3 regions of the Bariatricus sp. TF06-38A genome follow, and region 2 is predicted to be linked to each of the others. Evidence: predicted binding sites of a transcription regulator. Region 2 holds the regulator's gene; each other region holds the start of a gene.
The links. The regulator HrcA, encoded in region 2, represses chaperone genes, less so after heat shock. The targets are predictions, from matches to a motif close to TGTTAGCACTCNNNNNNNNNGAGTGCTAACA.
Positions count from the first base shown of each region.

Region 1 (3,212 bases), on a different contig from region 2:
TACGTTAAGCGGCAGATCCGGACAATCAATGACTCCTTTTAATACCATCAGGAATTCTGGAATAACTTCTTTGATATTGTCTGCGATAAATACCTGATTGTTGTACAATTTGATGGTTCCTTCAATGGAATCGTATTCGGTATTGATCTTAGGGAAGTACAGGATACCCTTTAAGTTGAATGGATAATCCATGTTCAGATGAATCCAGAACAGAGGTTCTTTGTAATCCATAAATACTTTCCGGTAGAAATCAATATAATCTTCTTTGCTGCATTCGTTTGGATGCTTTGTCCACAGCGGCGCCGGATCACTGATCGATACCGGGCGTTTCACGATCTTTGCTTTGTCGGATGCCGGTGAAACTTCAACCATTTCTTTTTCACCGTTCTCATTTTCTTTTTCTTCCATCTTGGCGTCTTCATGGATATGTTCAACAACCGTATCGGTATCCAGGACTTCATCCTCCGGGATCGTCTCATATTCCGGTTCTGCATTTGCTTTGGATACAAAAATCTCTACCGGCATGAATGAACAGTATTTCTCAAGGACTTCGCGGATTCTGTATTCATTTGAAAATTCTACACAATCTTCGTTCAGGAATAAGGTGATTTCAGAACCAACTTCCTCTTTATCCCCTTCTTCCATCTCATACTCTGTACCGCCTTCACTTACCCAGTGTACCGGTTTTGCACCTTCTTTATAAGAAAGGGTATCAATATGAACTTCATCAGCTACCATGAAGGCAGAGTAGAATCCAAGACCAAAGTGTCCGATCATATCGTCCTCTGTTGTCTTATCTTTGTATTTGTTCAGGAATTCGGTTGCTCCTGAAAATGCGATCTGTGTGATATATTCTTCTACTTCATCAGCAGTCATACCAAGACCATTATCGATGAATTTCAAAGTCTTCTCTTCCGGGTTTACAATAACCTGGATCTTTCCTTTATAATCATCCGGAAGTGTATATTCTCCCATCATGTCCAACTTCTTTAATTTTGTGATCGCGTCGCATCCATTGGATACAAGCTCTCTTGCAAAAATATCATGATCGGAATATACCCATTTCTTAATAATCGGGAAAATATTTTCGCTGCTGATTGAAAGACTACCTTTTTTTGCTGCCATTTTTATCACTCCTAAATTTCATATTCTATCTTTTTACGGTTTCAAATACCGTATTTTTCTGTCTATGAAATATCTTAATACCCTGATTTCTAAATGTCAATAGAAAATTAGCACTCTTTTGGCAAGAGTGCTAATAATTCTGTGAAGAATATAAACTTTCTGTGAAATATATTTTCCGATTCTTTGTATACCGTCTATAAGAAATCTTTGACATACACTTGCAAAAGCTTTTACTCCACGCTCTTCAAAGATTCCACCATATCGATCTTCTTCAGCTTGTAGAACATTACCCAGTTTACAAATAAAGAAAATGCTACAGTAAACAAGAAACTGTACAGATAACTCTGCCAGTGTATCTGACGTCCGAACATCGCCTCTTCCACCTCAACCGTCAGGATGATATACCGGTGAAGCAGATTACCAAGCACCATACCCACAACCGATCCAATGATCGTCAGCAGGATATTCTCTCTGTATACATAAGAGGCAACCTCTCCGTCGTAGAATCCCAGAACCTTCAAGGTTGCAAGCTCTCTCTGACGCTCGGTGATGTTGATATTGTTCAGATTGTACAGTACCACAAATGCCAGCATTCCGGCAGATACGATCAGTACCACGATGACCAGATTCAGGCTTCGCAGCATGTCATCCAGCCTTCCTTCAATACTGCTGGTATAACTTACATTCAGTACTCCATCCATCGACAGAAGCTTTGTTCCGATCTTCTCGATCTGATCATCCTTTCCGTCCTTTACACTGTAGATGATCGTGTTATATCCTGCCGGTACACCATATAATTCCTCGTATTTTTCCGGTGACAGATACAGGTAATGGCCCATATAGTTCTCGCAGATGGCGCCAACCGTCACCGTCTGGTCTCCCCTGTCCTCGTCCTCGATTGTAAGCTCATCTCCCACCTTTACATTCAGAAGGGATGCCATTTTCTCAGTCAGAATCACTTCGTCTTTTTTCAGTGAATAAACCTCGTCCTTATTGGTCCTGCTGTGGAAGCTTAAAAAGTCCTCAATCTTTTCATTATCCGATGGCACCATCAGATAAAGTGTCTTTTTACCGGATGCAGATTTTACATCGGTCTTCTGCATCCGCGCTTCGATCGTCTCTTTTATATCTGCATTCTGATCCAGATAATCATGGAGCTGTTGTCTGTTCTCTTCGGATATGTCGTCACTCATGTAGGTTGCCGCATCATAGAACTGCACCTTCTCATACTGCAGGCTGACGATCTCATAGATACAGTCCTTCAGTCCGAATCCGACTACCATCAGTGCCATACAGCCTCCGATTCCGAAAATGGTCATAAAGAATCGCTTCTTATACCGGATCAGATTCCGCACGGTCGATTTCCATGTAAAATTCAGATGCTTCCAGATAATTCCGATCCGCTCCAGAAGAATCCGCTTCCCCTGCTTCGGTGCTGCCGGACGCATCAGCTCTGCCGGTTCTGCTGCCAGCTCTTTGTAGCAGGATGCGATCGTAGCGATCAGTGTGCAGGCAACTGCGATTCCCGAAGCCTGGAGTGCATAGCTCATATGGTACGGTACCAGGATCGCCGGCAGATGCTTATACAGGATCATATAAGCATAAATAATGATAAACGGCAGGATCTTTTCCCCGGCCAGTACTCCGAAAATACTTCCGCCAAGCGTTGCAATCAGAGCATAACCAATGTATTTCCCTGCAATTGCAGCTTTTCCGTAACCGAGTGCCTTCATCGTTCCGATCTGGACTCTCTGCTCCTCTACCATTCGTGTCATCGTTGTCAGACTGATCAATGCTGCCACCAGGAAAAAGAGTACCGGGAACACTTTTCCAATAGAACGCATGCGGTCTGCATTATCTCCGTATCCTTGATATTCCGTCAGTGCATCCTCTCTCGTCTGCACATACCACTTCGGATTTTCGATTTTTTTGATCTCAGCCTTTGCGTCTGCGATCTGCTGCTTTGCATCCGCAAGCTGCTTTTCTCCGTCTGTGATCTTCACCTGTCCGTCCGTGATCTGTTCTTCCGCTTCTTTTGCTGCCTGCTCATATTCACTCCGGCCATCCGCAAGCTCCTGTTCACCGGA
Region 1 covers NZ_JAQFCE010000009.1:11,044-14,255, reverse strand. Annotated here, with positions in the region: gene htpG (molecular chaperone HtpG) at 1-1,125, opposite strand, end outside; gene PG418_RS08785 (FtsX-like permease family protein) at 1,356-3,212, opposite strand, start outside.
Region 1: the regulator HrcA is predicted to act here: its motif matches at 1,231-1,261, upstream of htpG (molecular chaperone HtpG).

Region 2 (3,212 bases):
CAATACCAATGATTTTGCCCATTATGAAGACCTCCTGTTAATATTATAAAAATTGTATTTTGCTTTGTTATTTATATAAAGTGTATCGTAAATGCGGTACACGGTATATCTTAGTTTGCTACCTTTACCATGCTGTGTCTTACGACTGAGTCACGGTACATATATCCTTTCTGGAATTCCTCGGCTACTACATTTTCACCAAGTTCTTCATCCTCCACATGCATCACTGCATTGTGGAAATTCGGATCGAATTCCTGACCAACTGCTTCGATCGGTTTTACTCCGATTCCTTCCAGTGTGCTCATCATTTGTTTATAGATCTTATCCATTCCATCTACGAACGGATCATCTTTCTTTTCTTCCGGTACGGACTGAAGTCCGCGTTCAAAGTTGTCTACAATCGGAAGAATTTTTTCTACAACATCTTTGGCTCCGATCTCATACATCGCTGACTTTTCTTTTTCAGTACGCTTTCTGTAATTATCGAACTCAGCCATGTGTCTCGTAAGTTTGTCTGTCAGATCTGCGATCTGCTCATCCTTTTTATCTTTTTTATTCTTCTTTTCAAACAGCTTCTTTTTCTTTGGTTCTTCAGCATCTTCGGAATTCGTCTCTTTACCAACAGCTTCTTCCTCTGTTGCTTCGGTTTCTTCCGCGTCTTCCGGTTCCTGCCCTTTTGCCTCCTGCTCTTCGGCTTCTGCCTCCGCAGCTTTCTTTGCTTCTTCCACTGCTTCTTTTACCATTTCTTCATTACTCATCTTTTTATCCAATGGTTCTTCCACCTTTCTTACTTCTTATTCGAGCTTTTTCGGCTCATCCCTGTGGAATATGTCATCCAGCTCTGCCATCAGTGTCTTAAGCGTCTTCATGACATGTTCATAATCCATTCGCTTCGGTCCGATGATTCCGATGGTTCCCTGCATGCCCTCACCCAACTCATATGTTGCTGTGACTACGCTGCAGTCTTTCATGTTCTCCACATTCGATTCATCTCCGATGTATACCTGGATGTCTCTGTCTTCACCGCCGTTTGCCATTGACTTTGTTACCAGAGCGGCAAGCTGCTGCTTTTCTTCAAAAGCACTGATGATCTCCTGTGCGCTCTGCTTATCACTAAGCTCCGGATACTTGAAAATATTCGTCGCGCCACTGGTGTAAATCTCCATGTCGTCATCCAGCTGGATCACATTCGCTACTGCATCCAGGACACTGCTCATCACACCACTGTGGATCCCTGCCTGTTCTTTCAGTCTTGCGATCACTCCCAGATTGATCTGCTCTAGTGAAGTTCCGTTCAGCGAAGTATTCAGAAGCATATTCAGCTTCAATAGTGCTTCATTGCTGAGCGGCTCATCCAGTGTCACGATCTGGTTCTTTACAATGTTGCCTTCCATCACAATCACAACGATCAGCTGATGGTCATCAACCTGCGAAAGCTGGATAAATTTTAATTTGTTCCCGTTGTAAGTCGGAGTCGAAATCATCGTCGCATAATTCGTGTTGTTCGCAAGAACCTTTGCAACCTGCTTCAGAAGTTCTTCCATCTTGTCAGCCTTCTCAAGCATCTGACCTTTGATTTCGGTAATCTCCTGTTCTTTCTGGCTCATCAGCATATCCACATACCATCTGTAACCTTTATCCGACGGAATCCTTCCTGCTGATGTGTGAGGCTGCATGATATAACCAAGCTCTTCGAGATCTGCCATCTCATTCCGGATCGTTGCCGAACTTAAATTCAGATCCGTATACTTGGAAATCGTTCTGGATCCCACAGGCTCTCCGGTCTCAAGATAGTTCTTAATGATTGCATGTAAGATCTTCGTCTTCCGCTCATTAAGTTCCTGTATGGCTTCCATATGCTACCTCCTTTTTGTTATTAGCACTCGTTATGTCTGAGTGCTAACATTTTCTACGCTTATAAATGTACCACTTACTATTCACTTTGTCAACAGGGTTTATGATTTTTTTATTTTTAGTCCGGTTCCACCCGGATATGCTGTCGGATTCCAATTCAATCGGCAAACCATTCCGATGAGCCTCTGAAAGCGAACATTATGTCAGCAAAGGCTTCCATAATGTTCTGAGTCTCATCTCCATTGCCTCAAATGAATTGGAATCCGACAGCATATCCGGGTGGAACCTCACTCAAGCCTATAATAATCGACTTGATTTGGGCGCTTACAGGACATACTATAAAGGATTTACTTGCTTTTTTAACAATACTGTATTGCGTGGGGCGGGACTTAATGGCTGCGCCATTTTCGTCCGCAAATATTGGGATCGGACTGTTTGAAGATGATGTATTTTCTACTTCCTGGGATTAGGCTGTTTTGAGATGATGCATTTTCTACTTTCTGGGAGCTCCACACTTCCACTTAAACAACAACTGGCTGGAGCAACCGGTTTTTTCCGCACATCATCAAACTGGGGCGTCCCGTCTGTATGTTTTCTGTCTTCCAGGAAGAGGGTGGGGAGTTTGGGAGGAAAGGGGGCGGGGCGACCAGGCAGAAAAGAAGGGATTCCAATTCATTTGAGGCAATGTAGATGAGACTTAAATCATTGTGGAAGCCATTGCTGACACAATGATTGTTTTCGGAGGCTCATCGGAATGATTTGCCGATTGAATCGGAATCCCTTCTTTTCTGCCTGAATCGCCTGCTCCCTTCCTCCCAAACTCCCCACTCGACCGTCAAACCAAAAAATACACACCTCAGCCTCCCGGTCTGATGGTGTGCATTTCTTCTATTATATATAGTACATGTCTTGACTGTATTCACTGTATTCCTGATATTTTTGTTCGAGGTCAGAGAGAAACAGATTCTCAAGGATATCCTGTAGTCCTCTGTTCAGACGTTCGATAACTTCACTCTGTACAGCCTGAGCCGCAGCTCTTCCGTTCTCGGCGCCTTCTACCTCCTCTTCTTCGATGAGATAATCACCTTCCAGCGCACGTAATATTTCCGCAACCGAAATCTTTGTGGCAGGCTTCGCCAACAGGTATCCCCCCTGCGGTCCTTTCACACTTTTGATGATTCCGGCTTTTCTGAGTGCCGCAAATACCTGTTCCAGATACTGCGGTGAAATACTGTTACGCTCTGCAATTGCTGCAAGTGCAACATGGGATTCTTTCGAGTATACGGACAGGTCGATCAGTGCCCGAAGTCCGTATCTGCTTTTCTTTGAAAAATTCATATTCTACTCCGTGAAGAGCG
Region 2 covers NZ_JAQFCE010000002.1:30,488-33,699, reverse strand. Annotated here, with positions in the region: gene dnaK (molecular chaperone DnaK) at 1-22, opposite strand, end outside; gene grpE (nucleotide exchange factor GrpE) at 111-758, opposite strand; gene hrcA (heat-inducible transcriptional repressor HrcA) at 795-1,856, opposite strand; gene PG418_RS02330 (RrF2 family transcriptional regulator) at 2,746-3,192, opposite strand; gene cysK (cysteine synthase A) at 3,196-3,212, opposite strand, start outside.

Region 3 (3,212 bases), on a different contig from region 2:
ACGCCTTCGTCCTGTCCGATGACACGTTTGTGAAGTTCATCTGCAAGGTGCAGTGTCTTGCTTCTCTCGCTTTCGTTTAATTTTGCAACCGGAATACCAGTCCAGCGGGAAATAATCTTGGCAATCTCATCATCGGTAACACTTTCATGAACCAGTGACAGATCTTCATCTTTTACCTTTGCTTCCTCTTCTTCCAGCTGTTTCTGCAACTGTGGAAGACGTCCGTACTGAAGCTCTGCTGCCTTGTTCAGATCATAGTTCCTCTGAGCTGCTTCGATTTCACGGTTCAGCTGTTCAATCTGCTCACGGATCTTCTGTACATGTTCAACAGAATGTTTTTCGTTATCCCACTGTGCTTTCTGCTTTGCGAATTTTTCCCGTTCTTCGGCAAGTTCTTCCTGCAGTTTCTGCAGTCTTTCCTTGCTCAGTCGGTCATCCTCTTTCTTCAAAGCAGCTTCTTCAATCTCCAGCTGCATGATCTTACGGTTCAGCTCATCCAGCTCTGTCGGCATAGAATCCAGCTCTGTCTTAATGGATGCACATGCTTCATCAACCAGGTCGATTGCCTTATCCGGAAGGAAACGGTCTGAAATATAACGGTTACTCAGAGTAACCGCCGCAACCAGTGCGCTGTCTGTGATCTTGACACCATGGAATACTTCATAACGCTCTTTCAATCCACGAAGGATAGAAATGGCATCCTCAACTGAAGGCTCATCCACCATAACCGGCTGGAAACGACGTTCCAGAGCGGCATCCTTTTCAATATACTGGCGATACTCATCCAGAGTTGTCGCACCGATACAATGCAGCTCACCACGGGCAAGCATTGGTTTTAACATATTTCCGGCGTCCATTGCACCGTCTGACTTTCCGGCACCTACAATGGTATGCAGCTCATCGATAAACAGGATGATGTTTCCATCACTGTTCTTGACTTCTTCCAGAACTGCTTTCAAACGCTCTTCAAATTCACCACGATACTTGGCACCTGCAACCAGTGCTCCCATATCCAGTGCAAATACTTTTTTATCTTTCAAAGCTTCCGGTACATCACCACGCACGATACGCTGTGCCAGACCTTCTACTGCTGCTGTCTTACCAACACCAGGTTCACCGATCAGAACCGGGTTGTTCTTTGTCTTACGTGACAGGATACGGATCACATTCCGGATCTCTGCATCACGTCCGATGACCGGATCCAGCTTCTGCTCCCTGGCTTTTTCTACCAGATCTTCCCCGTATTTGTTCAAGGTATCATAAGTAGCTTCCGGATTATCACTGGTTACTCGCTGATTACCTCTTACCGAAGAAAGTACCTGAAGGAAGCTTTCCCTTGTGATTCCAAGTTCCTTCATCATACCTTTGATCTCACGGTTCGCATATTTCAGAAGTGCGAGGAACAGATGCTCAACCGATACATATTCATCACCCATCTGCTTTGCCTCATCCTCGCCATGGATCAGCACATTATTCAGATTCTGACCAATATACATCTGACCGCCCTGTACCTTCGGACGCTTCCGTAAAAGCTCTTCCACACGGTTCATCATCGTCTCTTTTGTAATGCCCATCTTCTCAATCAGCTTGAGAATCAGGCTGTCATCTATTGTAAGCAAAGAATACAGAAGATGTTCCTGTTCAATTTCCTGGTTGCCATAATCTGCTGCAATCTTTTCAAGGTTCTGTACTGCTGCCATAGAACTTTGTGTAAATTTATTGATATTCATAACATGAGTCCCTCCTTTGCCTTGCTATCTTTGTTCTACTCGAACTATAGCACTTGTTATTAGCACTGTCAATAGTCGAGTGCTAAATCTATATAAATTTTTACTTCCCTGTCAAATCATCGAACTCATTTTCTGAGTCCCATCTATATGAAACGCCCCGGATCCTTTATCTTCCTCCGGCAGCGGCTTTCTTATATTCCATCAGTTTCTGTCTTGCTTCTGGATTTAAATGTCTCGGAACCTGAATTTGTACCGTTACATACTGATCACCATGGACATTTGCATCCTTCATGGAAACGATTCCTTTTCCTCTTAAACGAATCTTGCTTCCTGACTGTGTTCCTTCTTTGATTTTGCACATCACATCACCATACAGGGTATGCACCCTTGCTTCTCCACCAAACACGGCAGTTGTATAAGGAATGCTGACCGTTGTATAAACATCCATACCTTTTCGTTCATATCCGGCTTTCGGCTGAACAGTTACTTTCAGAAGAAGATCTCCTGCACCGCCTTTTCCGGTTCCCGACATTCCTTTTCCACGAAGTCTTATGCTCTTTCCGCTGTCAATTCCTGCCGGAATATGCACCTCAAGTGTCTGTGCTTTTCCGCTCTGATCCTGCAAGGTAATTCTTTTATCACATCCAAATGCTGCCTCATCAAATGTAACAGACACACTGGCATTCAGATCCTGACCTTTCTGATCAAAGCCTGCTGACCCGTGGTTACCAAATCCTCCGAAGCCACCAAATCCGGATCCATCGTCATAGAAACTGCTTCTGTGAAAACCATGACCTCCGAAACCATCTGTGCTTTTACTGCTGCTTCCATGGAAGATATCTTTAAACATATCTCCGAAAATATCATCTGCATTTCCTGTAAAATGATACTCCTGATATCCTCCAGGACCACTTTTGAATCCCTGGAAACCATTTTCGAATCCACTGCCCTGATAGCTGCCTCCTGCAGACTGGTCAAATGCAGCGTGTCCGAACTGATCGTACATCTTCTTCTTTTCCGGATCACTCAGTACCGAATAAGCTTCTGTTACTTCTTTGAATTTCTTTTCTGCATCCGGATTTCCGGCATTGGTATCCGGATGATACTTCTTTGCCAGCTTCCGGTAAGCTTTTTTGATTGTCTTCTCATCTGCATTCTTTGCTACTCCGAGCACCTCGTAGTAATCCCGCTTTGCTGCCATGCTCTGTCACCTCCTGCCTGTAAAACACCCCGGAGATTGCTCTCCGGGGGAAATTTATCTTCTATATTAACCTTCAATTGTGATATATTTCTTCTCTTCTACCGCTGGTTTTGCTTCTTTTTTCGGAACAAAGAGTTTCAGAATACCATGTTTAAATTCTGCTTTGATATCTTCTTCTGTGATATCTTCACCAACATAGTAACTTCTCTGACATGCTCCTGCGTAACGTTCACGGCGGATATACCTGCCGGTTTCTTTCTCCTGTTCATCCTGATCAAGAC
Region 3 covers NZ_JAQFCE010000020.1:50,370-53,581, forward strand. Annotated here, with positions in the region: gene clpB (ATP-dependent chaperone ClpB) at 1-1,730, opposite strand, end outside; gene PG418_RS13940 (DnaJ C-terminal domain-containing protein) at 1,897-2,931, opposite strand; gene PG418_RS13945 (Hsp20/alpha crystallin family protein) at 2,998-3,212, opposite strand, start outside.
Region 3: the regulator HrcA is predicted to act here: its motif matches at 1,788-1,818, upstream of clpB (ATP-dependent chaperone ClpB).